Regions from separate parts of the Stenotrophomonas sp. Y-13 genome, predicted to be linked through region 1. Evidence: riboswitches for the same ligand, from Rfam matches in the RefSeq annotation. Region 1 holds a riboswitch; the other holds the start of a gene.

Region 1 (5,312 bases):
ATTCACTCCTGCCTCACTGGCAGGCCTCGCAGGCTTCCGGGTTCTCCAGCGAGCAGGCGACGGCTTCGGCCGGGGTGTAGCTGCTGACCGTGGTCTTGGCGATCCGGGTGGCCGGGCGCGAGCGCAGGTAGTAGGTGGTCTTGATGCCCTTCTTCCACGCGTACATGTACATGGACGACATCGCGCCGATGTTCGGGCTCTCCATGAACAGGTTGAGCGAGGCGGACTGGTCGATGAAGGCGCCGCGGTCTGCGGCCATGTCGATCAGCGCGCGCATCGGCAGTTCCCACGCGGTGCGGTACACGCCGCGCAGCGCCTCGGGGATCTGCGGCAGGTTCTGGATCGAGCCGTCGGCCAGCTTGATCGCGTCGCGCATCTCCGGCGTCCACAGCCCCAGCTGCTTGAGCTCGCCGACCAGGTAGCGGTTGACCTGCAGGAAGTCGCCGGACAGGGTCTCGCGCTTGAACAGGTTGGATACCTGCGGCTCCACGCACTCGTAGCAGCCGGCGATCGAGGCGATGGTCGCGGTCGGGGCGATGGCGATCATCAGCGAGTTGCGCAGACCGTGCTGGGCGATGCGCTCGCGCAGCGCGTCCCAGCGCGCGGCGTCGGCCGGCACCACGCCCCAGGCATCGAACTGCAGCTCGCCGCTGGCGGCGCGGGTGTCGTTGAACGAGGGGTGGCGGCCGCGCTCCTGCGCCAGCTCGCACGAGGTTTCCAGCGCGTGGTAGTAGATCGCCTCGGCGATCTTCGCCGACAGCGCGCGCGCGGCGTCCGAGTCGAACGGCAGGCGCTTGCGGAAAAACACGTCCTGCAGACCCATGCAGCCCAGGCCGACCGGGCGCCAGCGCAGGTTGCCGCGGCGCGCGGTCTCGATCGGGTAGAAGTTCAGGTCGATCACGCGGTCGAGCTGGCGCACGGCCAGGCGCACGGTCTCGGCGAGCTTGTCGAAATCGAAATCTCCATGCGCGTCCAGGTGGTTGCCGAGGTTGATCGAGCCCAGGTTGCACACCGCCGTCTCCTCGGCCGAGGTGACTTCCAGGATCTCGGTGCACAGGTTGGACAGGTGGATGACGTTGCCGGCGCGCAGGGTCTGGTTGCTGGCCTTGTTGCACTTGTCCTTGAAGGTCATCCAGCCGTTGCCGGTCTCGGCCAGGGTGCGCATCATCCGCGCGTACAGCTTGCGCGCCGGCACGGTCTTGACCGCCTTGCCCTGTGCCTCGGCCTGCAGGTAGGCGCGCTCGAACGCCTCGCCGTACAGGTCGGTGAATTCCGGCACCACGCGCGGATCGAACAGCGACCACGGGTGGTCGGCCTCCACCCGCTGCATGAACAGGTCCGGCACCCAGTTGGCGAGATTGAGGTTGTGGGTGCGGCGGGCATCGTCGCCGGCGTTGTCGCGCAGCTCCAGGAAATCCTCGATGTCGGCATGCCAGGTCTCCAGGTAGACGCAGGCCGCGCCCTTGCGCTTGCCGCCCTGGTTGACCGCGGCGACCGAGGAGTCGAGCGTCTTCAGCCACGGCACGATGCCGTTGGAATGGCCGTTGGTGGACTTGATCAGCGAACCGCGCGAACGCACCCGGGTGTAGCTCACGCCGATGCCGCCGCTGAACTTGGACAGTTGCGCGATGTCGCCGTAGCGGGCATAGATGGACTCGAGCGAATCCTGCGGCGAATCCAGCAGGAAGCACGACGACAGCTGCTCGTGGCTGGTGCCGGCGTTGAACAGGGTCGGGCTGGACGGCAGGTAGTCCAGGTTGCCCAGCCGCTGGTACAGCGCCAGCGCCTCGGGCACGTCCTCGGACAGCGCGCTGGCGATGCGCAGGAAGAACTGCTGCGGCGTCTCGATCACCTTGCGGGTGTGCGGGTGGCGCAGCAGGTACCGGTCGTACAGCGTGCGCAGGCCGAAGTAGTCGAAGTTGAGGTCGTAGCCCAGGTTGACCGCATCGTTGAGCTTGCGCGCGTTGACCTGCACGAAATTGAGCAGGCGCTCGTTGATCAGGCCCACCTCGTGGCCGCGGGCGACCGACTGCGAGAACGCGTGGATCTCCTGGCCGGATACTTCCTTGGCGATGAAATTGGCCAGCAGGCGCGCGGCCAGGCGGCCGTACTCGGGCTCCTCGCCGATCAGCAGCGCGGCGGTGCGGATCGACAGCTCGTCCAGTTCCTGGGTGGTGGCGCCGTTGTAGAGGCCGGAAATGGTGCGCGTGGCCACGCGCATCGGATCGACCGCATGCAGGCCGTCGCAGCAGCGCTGGATCGCGCGGACGATCTTGTTCAGGTCCACGGGCTCGGTGCCGCCATTGCGCTTGGTCACGCTCATGGCGGTGGCGGTCGGCGGGGGGGTCAGTTCGAAGCCGGCCTCGGCAGGGGCAACGGCGGTATCGGTGGCGGTCACGGCAATGCGTCCTCATGGCGTGGTGCACGCGGCGCCTGCCCTCGCAGGAACCAGGGGGGCCGGTGGCGGGCGACAAGCATGGAAGGACGGCGTCGCAGCATCCGCGACGGGCACGACCCGAGGTCGCCACCGGCGCTGCCGCGTCGCCAGCCGTCTTCCCCTCGAAGACTCCGCAGCCGGCACCGCGCGCTGTGCTTCGCGCGGCTGTCGGCAGGTCTTCGGACTCATGGGCGCGGAGGCGGGGGCCTCCTCCTACTTCCGCCGCTTCCCAAGGCATCGGGCCTCAGTGCTGGGTGGCGGGTTCGTTCCCAATTACCGCTGCGGGGCAGTGCCGGACTGGCCATTGAAGGCGTCACCGGCTTCCCTTTCAATCCGGCGGGGAGCAACCCGCCAGAACCGACGGGCCACAAGATAGTGGGGGTGACCGGCCAGGTCAACGCCAAATATTGTGGATGGCCGCGCCCCCCTTGTGGCACAAGCGATCGCCTCCGGAGCAGCAGGCCGGCACGGGACCGACGGCTCATCAGGACTGCGCAGTCAACCCTTTGGAGGCCAATTGGCGGGTAGGAAAACGCCTCACGCATTCATCGTCCGATACCCCAGTTGCAGCGCCATGACTTCCGGCGGGCGCCCGGCCACGGCGCGGCCGGCGATCCTGTCGGCCCTTCGAATGGATTCCCCGCATGCGCCGCCTGCTCCTCGCCGCTGCCCTGCTCGCCCTGCCATGCCTGTCCGCGCAGGCCGGCCCGGTGAAGCCGCCGGCGCTGTCGTCCACCCAGTGCGGGGTCAGCACCGACTACGACGTGCTGGTCGACGGCGGCGGCATCTGGCTGCGGCAGCGCGACGCCAGCCCGCGCGAGATCGTGTTCCACGATGGCGAGCTGAGCATCGACGGGCGCATGCAGGTGGTCAGTGCCGCGGACGCGCAACGCCTGCGGGTACTGGAGACCGGGGTGCGTCAGTTGATGCCGGCGGTCACCGGCATCGCCAATGAATCGGTGGGCATCAGCTTCGACGTGCTGGACATGGTGTACGGCTCCATGACCGGCAACTTCGATTCGCGCAAGGTGCGCGCGCTGCGCAGGGACGCCGAGCGCTTCGTCGCCTCCACCATCGGCCGCGGGCGCTGGGAGCAGGAGCTGTTCGGCGAAGGTTTCGAACAGCGCGTGCAGGCATCGGCCGAATCGCTCAAGGGCTCCCTCGCCCGCGGCCTGCTGTGGACCCTGCTCACCGGCGGCGAAGAGCGCATCGAGAAACGCACCGGGAAGATGGAAGCGGAGCTGGAGCCGAAGATCGAAGCGCGCGCCCGCGCCCTGGAGCAGCACGTGCAGTCCCTGTGTACCCAGGTCCTGGCGCTGGACCGGGTGCAGTCGGCGCTGGAGTTCCGCTACGACGGCCAGCCGCTGCGGATGATGAACGTCGGCGGCGGGGTACCGGCCACGGCGCCGATGGCGAAGGAACAGGCACCGGACAACCGCATCGAGCTGCCCTAAGCCCTTCTCCCCGCGGGAGCGGGGTCGGGGTGAGGGCGGTCAGGGCCGATGGTTCACCGTCGTCGACGCCGCCCCCTGATCCGCGCTTCGGGCGGCTTCTCCCGCGGGGAAAAGGATCCCCCCGGCCGACGGCGCTGCGCTCACCCCTGCGGCAGCTGCGCCAGTTCCTCGCGCACCAGCCGCAGCACCAGCGCGTCCAGCGTATCCACCGAATAGTCGGCCACATCGTGCACGGTTTCGCGACCCGGCCCGCTGCCCGGGTCGGACGCAACCTTGTAGGTGAGGAAGATGAAGCGCCCGCCGGTGTACTGGGCGATCTGCCGCTGCACGATCTCGCCGGTGGTGTCCTGCCCCGACGCGGCCACGCTGAACACCTTGATGCCCTTGCCCAGCGCCGCCAGCATGGTCTGGTCGTAGTGCGGCGGCGGATAGTCCATGTGCGGCGGTGCGTCGGCCAGCGACACCAGCAGCCGCGTGGTGGCCGGTCCGCGCCAGTCCAGCGCCTGCACCGCATGCGCGAAGGCTTCGTTCATCGCCTCGGGCATGTCGCCGCCACCGCCGGCACGCACCCCGTCGAGCACCTGCTGGAACGCGGCGACGTTGCCGGTGAGGTCCCAGCTGCGCACGAAGTATTCGTCGCCGCGGTCGCGGTAGGTGACCAGGCCGAGGCACACGTCCGGGCGCGACGGCAGTTGCTCGATGCCGCGCACGATGTCGCGCAGCGAAGCGCGCAGCTTGTCGATCTCGTCACCCATCGAGCCGGTGGCATCGACCATGAACACCAGGTCCAGGCGCGCGCGCGGGATCGCCGCGGCGGTGGGCAGGCGCACTTCCAGCACGTCCTTCTGCCCGCGCCGCAACTGCGCCTGGGCCTGCTGCCCGGCGCGGCGCACGTCGACCCGGTAGTTGGCCGAATCGCGGTCGTCGAAGGCATTCAGGTGCAACCAGGCCTGGCCGCCGGCATCGGTGCGCGCCCACATGCGCGCGCCATTGGCCGCGGAGACCGCGACCTCGGCATCGGGCACCGGCCGGCCCTGCGCATCGACCACCCGCAGGCGCTGGCGCACCGACACGTCGCGCCCCAGCCGCGCCGCCTCGGGGTGGCGCTGCAGGAACTGCTGGAAGCCGCCGAAGTCGGCGTTGTCGTCGACCACGCCGGCGGTCACCGGCGTGGCCGGGCGCTGCATCGCCGGTGGCGACGACGCGGCGCGCGCGTCCGCCACCTCCGATACCCTGACCGCCGCGTCGACGGCGATCATGGGGGCCGGCGGCGGCGGCGCCATCTCGTGCAGTTCCCTGCGATGCGGAACCTTGCCGACCAGGGTGGGGATCTCGCGTACCCGCGCCGGCGGTTGCGGATCCGGCACCTCGCGCATCCGCGGCATGTCGCTGCACACGCTGGCTGCCGGCGCGCGGAAATC
Region 2 (5,312 bases), 870 kb from region 1:
CCGGCTGCCGCTGGAGCAGCTCGAGGCGCTGTTCGGCACGTTCGGGCAACGCCTGTACCGGCGCGCACGCGGCATCGACGAGCGCCCGGTGGAGCCCGACCAGCCGGTGCAGTCGATCTCCTCGGAGGATACGTTCGCCGAGGACCTGCGGCTGGGTGAGTTCGACGAGCTGATCGCCCAGCTGGCGGCGCGGACGTGGCGCGCGACCGGGCGCACCGAACGCATCGGCCATACCGTGGTGCTCAAGCTCAAGACCGCCCAGTTCCGGATCCTCACCCGCAGCTTCACGCCGGATGCGCCGCCGGCCTCGGAGGAGGAGCTGCGCGACATCGCGCTGGCGCTGTGCCAGCGCGTGCAGCTGCCGCCGGACACGCGCTACCGGCTGGTGGGCGTGGGCCTGTCCGGCTTCCGCGACCGCGAGGATACGGCGCTGCAGGGCGACCTGTTCCGCGATGTTGTCGTGGACTGACGGGTTTCCGCGCCCCGGTACAATCGACGGTTCACTGTCATGGAGTGGGTACGTGGGCATCGCAGCGCTGGTATTCGATCTGGACGGCACGCTGGTGGACAGCGCCGGGGACATCGCCGAGGCGGTCAACCGCTCGCTGGAGGAGCTGTCGCTGCCGCGCGTGCCCGAGGCGACCGTCCGCAGCTGGATCGGCGAAGGCGTGCGCCGCCTGGTCGCCATCGCCCTGGCGCACGCCGGCAGCGGACATGCGGCGGACGAGGTGATGCCGATGTTCATGCGCCACTACCATGACTGCCTGCTGCGCAGCCCGCGGCTGTACGACGGCGTGACCGACGCCCTGCAGCTCCTGCAGGCGCGTGGGCTGCCGATGGCGATCTGCACCAACAAGCCGTCGGCCCTGGTGCCGCCATTGCTGGAGCATCTGGGCATCGCCGGGTACTTCGCGCACATCGTCGGTGGCGACACCCTGCCGCAGCGCAAACCCGCGCCCGAGCCGGTGCTGCATGCGGCGCGGCTGCTGGGCCACGCGCCGGCACGGTGCCTGATGGTCGGCGACTCGGCCACCGACTTGGAGGCGGCCAACGCCGCGGGCATGCCGATCGCCCTGGTGCGCTACGGCTACCCGCGCGATCTGGATCTGGACGCGGCCGGTGCGGTCGCGGTGATCGACGACCTGCGGGAACTGACGGCACGCTGCTGAGTGGCAACCGGCCGCTCCGCGCGGCGCGGGGATGTTGCCTCTGTCGCTGCCTGGGGCCACGCCCGGACATGCCACGGCCATGAAGCCGCTGAGCCGCGGCCGGCATGCAATGACGCCCCGGCGGGAGGCCGGGGCGTCGATGGAGCGGTCGTGCTGGGGCTTCAGCGCGAGCGGTAGCGCAGGGTCAGCTGGTACTCGCGGCCAGGCTGGTTGTACCAGGCCACGGTTTCGTACGCGCGATCGAACACGTTGGCCGCCCGGGCCTGCAGGCTCCATGCCTCGTTGAGGGCGTACTCCACGCGCAGGTCCACGGTGCCGTAGCCGGCCAAGCGCAGGGTGTTGGCGGCGTTGTCGAAACGATGGCCGGTGGCGCTGGCGGTCACGCCCACGCGCAGCGGCCCGAAGCCGCGGTCCACGTCGAGGCGGCCGCTGGTGCGGGCGCGACGCGGCAGCCAGTTGTCGTGGCTGGCCGCACCGCGGGTGTGGTCGCGCGGATCGGTGAAGCTGGCCTGGGCGTTGATGTCGAACCCGGCCAGCGATGCGAAGCCGGTCAGTTCGGCGCCGCGGATGCGCGCCTTGGCGATGTTGTACGGGGTGTAGGTGCTGTCCAGCGCGATCAGCTGGTCGATGCGGCTTTCGTAAGCGTTGAAGGTCCAGTTCCAGCCCTCGCCGTACTGCGCGATGCCGACGTTCACGCTGGTGGATTCCTCCGGCTTCAATGCCGGGTTGCTCGACCACGGGTAGTACAGGTCGTTGAAGGTCGGCGCCTTGAAGCCGGTGCCGGCACTGGCGGTCAGGCGCAGGCCGTGGCCGAGCGCCAGGCCGTAGCCGAGGCTGCCGGTGGTGTGGTTGCCGAACTGCTCGTTGTCGTCGTTGCGCACGCTGGCCTGCAGCGAATGCGCACCGAAGCGGCCCTGGTATTCGGCGAACACGCCGGTGTTGTCGCGGTTGTCGATCGAATAGGCGGTGGTGCTGGTCACCTGGTCCTTCTGCCAGTCGCCGCCGACGCTCAGCTGCTGGCCTTCGGCGAACAGGAAATCGCCCTGCACGCTGGCGGTGTCGCGGCGCGTGTCGAACGTGGACACGAAGCTGCGCGTGCCGGCCTGGACGTAGTAGCTGTCGGCCTGGTCGTCGTTGCGTCCAATCTGCGCGGACAGGCGGAATGCATCGCCCGGGGCCCAGCGCAGCTTGCCGCCGTATACCCGTTGCTGGTTGTCGGCCTCGTTGCCGCTGTAGATGCTGCCGTCGTACTGGTTGCGGCTGGCGGCATCGAGCATGTGGCCTTCCACGCCCAGGGTCTCGGACAGCGCATAGCCGCCGCGCACGTTGAGCGAGGCGTTGCGGTAACCGTCGCGGTCGGGTTCGTCGACATAGCAGCCCTGGAACAGCGTGGCCGAGCCGTTGCACGCGTTGATGCCGTCGGTCTTCTGCCAGGCGCCCTGCGCCGATACCCAGCCGCGCTCGCCGCGGTTGCTGAAGCCGGCGCTGGCCTGGCGCAGGTTGTGGCTACCGGCGGTCAGCGCCAGGTTCTGCTGCAGGCCCTGGCCGGCAGCGCGGGTGAAGATCTGGATGACGCCGCCGATCGCCTCGGAGCCGTACAGGCTCGAACGCGGCCCGCGCACGATCTCCACGCGCTCGATCTGGTCGATGGGCAGGTCCTGCAGCGCCGGCATGCCGCTGGAGGCGGCGCCGATGCGCACGCCGTCGACCAGCACCAGCACCTGGCTGGAGGCGCTGCCACGCATGAACAGCGAAGTGATCTTGCCGGGGCCGCCCTGGTTGACGAAGTCCAGGCCGGCGCGGCCGCGCAGCAGGTCCAGCAGCGAGGTGGCCTGGCTGCGATCGATCTGCTCGCGGTCGATGACCTGCACCGGCACGACGCTGTCGGCGATGGAGACCGGCGTGCGGGTGGCGGTGACCACCACGTCGTCGAGCTCGGTCGGTGCCTGTTCGGCACTGGCAAGGCCCGGCAGTGCGAGCGCAAGGGCGAGGGAAAGGGTGTGGTAAGGCAATTTCATGGGAACTCCTGGATCCGCGCGCTCCCGCGCGGATGGACGGTGGAGGCTGCCAGGAGAGGGACACGACGGAGTGCGCGCACGGCGCTACTGCCGCCGCCATGCCCTCCGCATCGCAACCAGTCGGCTTCCGGGCCGGTCTCCGGGCTTGCAGGCGAAGCGCGTCGACGCTTCCGGCCAGGCGCCTTCCCGTGCGATGGATGCACAGTGGCGGTATGCCTGGCCTTGTCCTGCTTACCGTTGCGGGGGCAGCGCCGGACTGGCGCGGGCCAGGATGTCCCTGGCAGGCGCGGCACCGGCTTCCCGTTTCAACCGGCCGGAGCGAGTCCGGCCAGTCACCCGAAAGTGCGGGCATTCTATGCCATCGTCCGCGGCGCTGCCCGGCGTGCCGCGCGATGGGCGGCCCACGGCGTCGTGGCGCCCGCCACGGCACATCGCGCCGGCGGCACGCGCCCTACAATGCGCGATTGCAACGCGGTATCGGAATACACGTGACAGACGCATGGTTCACCCGGGCCTGCCCGGCGCCCTCGCAGCCGCACCGGCAGCACGCCATCGCCCGCCAGCGGCAACTGACCAAACCCGAGGGGGCGCTGGGGCGCCTGGAAACCCTCGCCATCGAACTGGCCGCGCTGCAGCGGCGCGAGCAGCCGCAGGCCACGCGCGTGCCGGTGCTGGTGTTCGCCGGCGACCATGGCGTCGCCGCGCAGGGCGTGTCGGCGTATCCGGCCGAAGTGACGGTGCAGATGCTGCGCAACTTCGCCGCCGGTGGCGCCGCCATTGCGGTGCTGGCGCGCGAACTGGGCGTGCCGCTGCATGTCTGGGACGTCGGCAGCCTGGCCGATGCGCCGGTCAGTGGCGTGACCTGGGACAAGCCGCGCCGCGGCACCGACGATTTCAGTACCGGCCCGGCGATGGCGCCGGCTGACCTCGACGCGGCGTTCGCCGCCGGCCAGCGCGCGGTGGCCGCGGCCTGCGGAGAGGGTGCCGACCTGCTGCTGCTGGGCGAGATGGGTATCGGCAACACCACCTCGGCCAGTGCGCTTGCGGCGGTGCTGGGGCCGTTGCCGCTGGCCGAACTGGTGGGCGCCGGCACCGGCCTGGATGCGGCGCGGATTGCCCACAAGCAGGCCGTGACCGCGCAGGCGTTGGCCCTGCATGGCGCGTCCATCGCCGCCGCCGCCGACCTGGGCCGCGAAGCCCTGCGCCGCGTCGGCGGGCTCGAGATCGCGGCGCTGGCCGCGGCCATGATCGCCGCCGCCCAGCGCGGCGTGCCGGTGCTGGTGGATGGCTTCATCGTTTCGGCCGCCGCGTTGGCGGCAGTGCGCATCAATCCGTCGCTGCGGCCGTGGCTGCTGTTTTCGCACCGCTCCGCCGAGCGCGGTCATGCGCGGGTACTGGAGAAACTGCAGGCCGACCCGCTGCTGCAGCTCGACCTGCGGCTGGGCGAGGGTTCCGGCGCGGCGCTGGCGCTGCCGCTGCTGCGCCTGGCCTGCGCGCTGCACAACGGCATGGCCACGTTCGCCGAAGCCGCGGTTGCCGGGCGGAGCACCGCGCCGTGATCCTGGACCTGATGCGCCATGCCTCCACCGGCCGCCAGGGCCACCTGGACGGCCGCAGCGATCCGCCGCTGCTCGATGGCGCGGTGGACGCGCTGCTGCAGCGCCACGCCGACGGCCAGTGGAGCCGGGTGATCGCCTCGCCGCGGCGCCGTGCGCTGGATACCGCCACCGCGCTGCTTGCCGGCCGCGAACTGTTCTGCGAAATCCACCCGGACTGGGCCGAACTCGATTTCGGCGACTGGGACGGTCGCCATTACGATGAAATCCCCGCCGAACTGCTGGCCGGGCTGTACGACGCGCCGCATGCGGTGGTGCCGCCCAATGGCGAGAGCTGGCAACAGTTCCAGCAGCGCATCGATGCCCAGCTGCAGCGGCTGCTGGACGAGGACGAGGGCGACGGGCCGGTGCTGGTGGTCAGCCACGCCGGGGTGCTGCGGTTGGCGGTGTCGCGCGTGTGCGGCATTCCGCTGGCGGCCCTGTGGGCGATGCGCATCGACTACGGCACCCGCGTGCGCCTGCGCGTGGAGCGCGCGCAGGACGGGCAGGTGTGGGGTGAGCTGCTGGAG

What was found. Region 1 has a riboswitch for cobalamin ahead of ACJ7VY_RS15165 (ribonucleoside-diphosphate reductase subunit alpha). Riboswitches for the same ligand answer to the same signal wherever they lie in the genome.
Region 2: another riboswitch for cobalamin. It lies ahead of btuB (TonB-dependent vitamin B12 receptor); the one in region 1 lies ahead of ACJ7VY_RS15165 (ribonucleoside-diphosphate reductase subunit alpha).

Annotation. Positions count from the first base shown of each region.
Region 1 is NZ_CP176501.1:3,334,610-3,339,921, forward strand. Features, by position in the region: gene ACJ7VY_RS15165 (ribonucleoside-diphosphate reductase subunit alpha) at 14-2,323, opposite strand; cobalamin riboswitch at 2,590-2,814, opposite strand; gene ACJ7VY_RS15170 (DUF2884 family protein) at 3,082-3,891, shown strand; gene ACJ7VY_RS15175 (vWA domain-containing protein) at 4,032-5,312, opposite strand, start outside.
Region 2 is NZ_CP176501.1:532,971-538,282, forward strand. Features, by position in the region: gene dinB (DNA polymerase IV) at 1-469, shown strand, start outside; gene gph (phosphoglycolate phosphatase) at 522-1,169, shown strand; gene btuB (TonB-dependent vitamin B12 receptor) at 1,331-3,187, opposite strand; cobalamin riboswitch at 3,300-3,542, opposite strand; gene cobT (nicotinate-nucleotide--dimethylbenzimidazole phosphoribosyltransferase) at 3,676-4,746, shown strand; gene ACJ7VY_RS02310 (histidine phosphatase family protein) at 4,743-5,312, shown strand, end outside.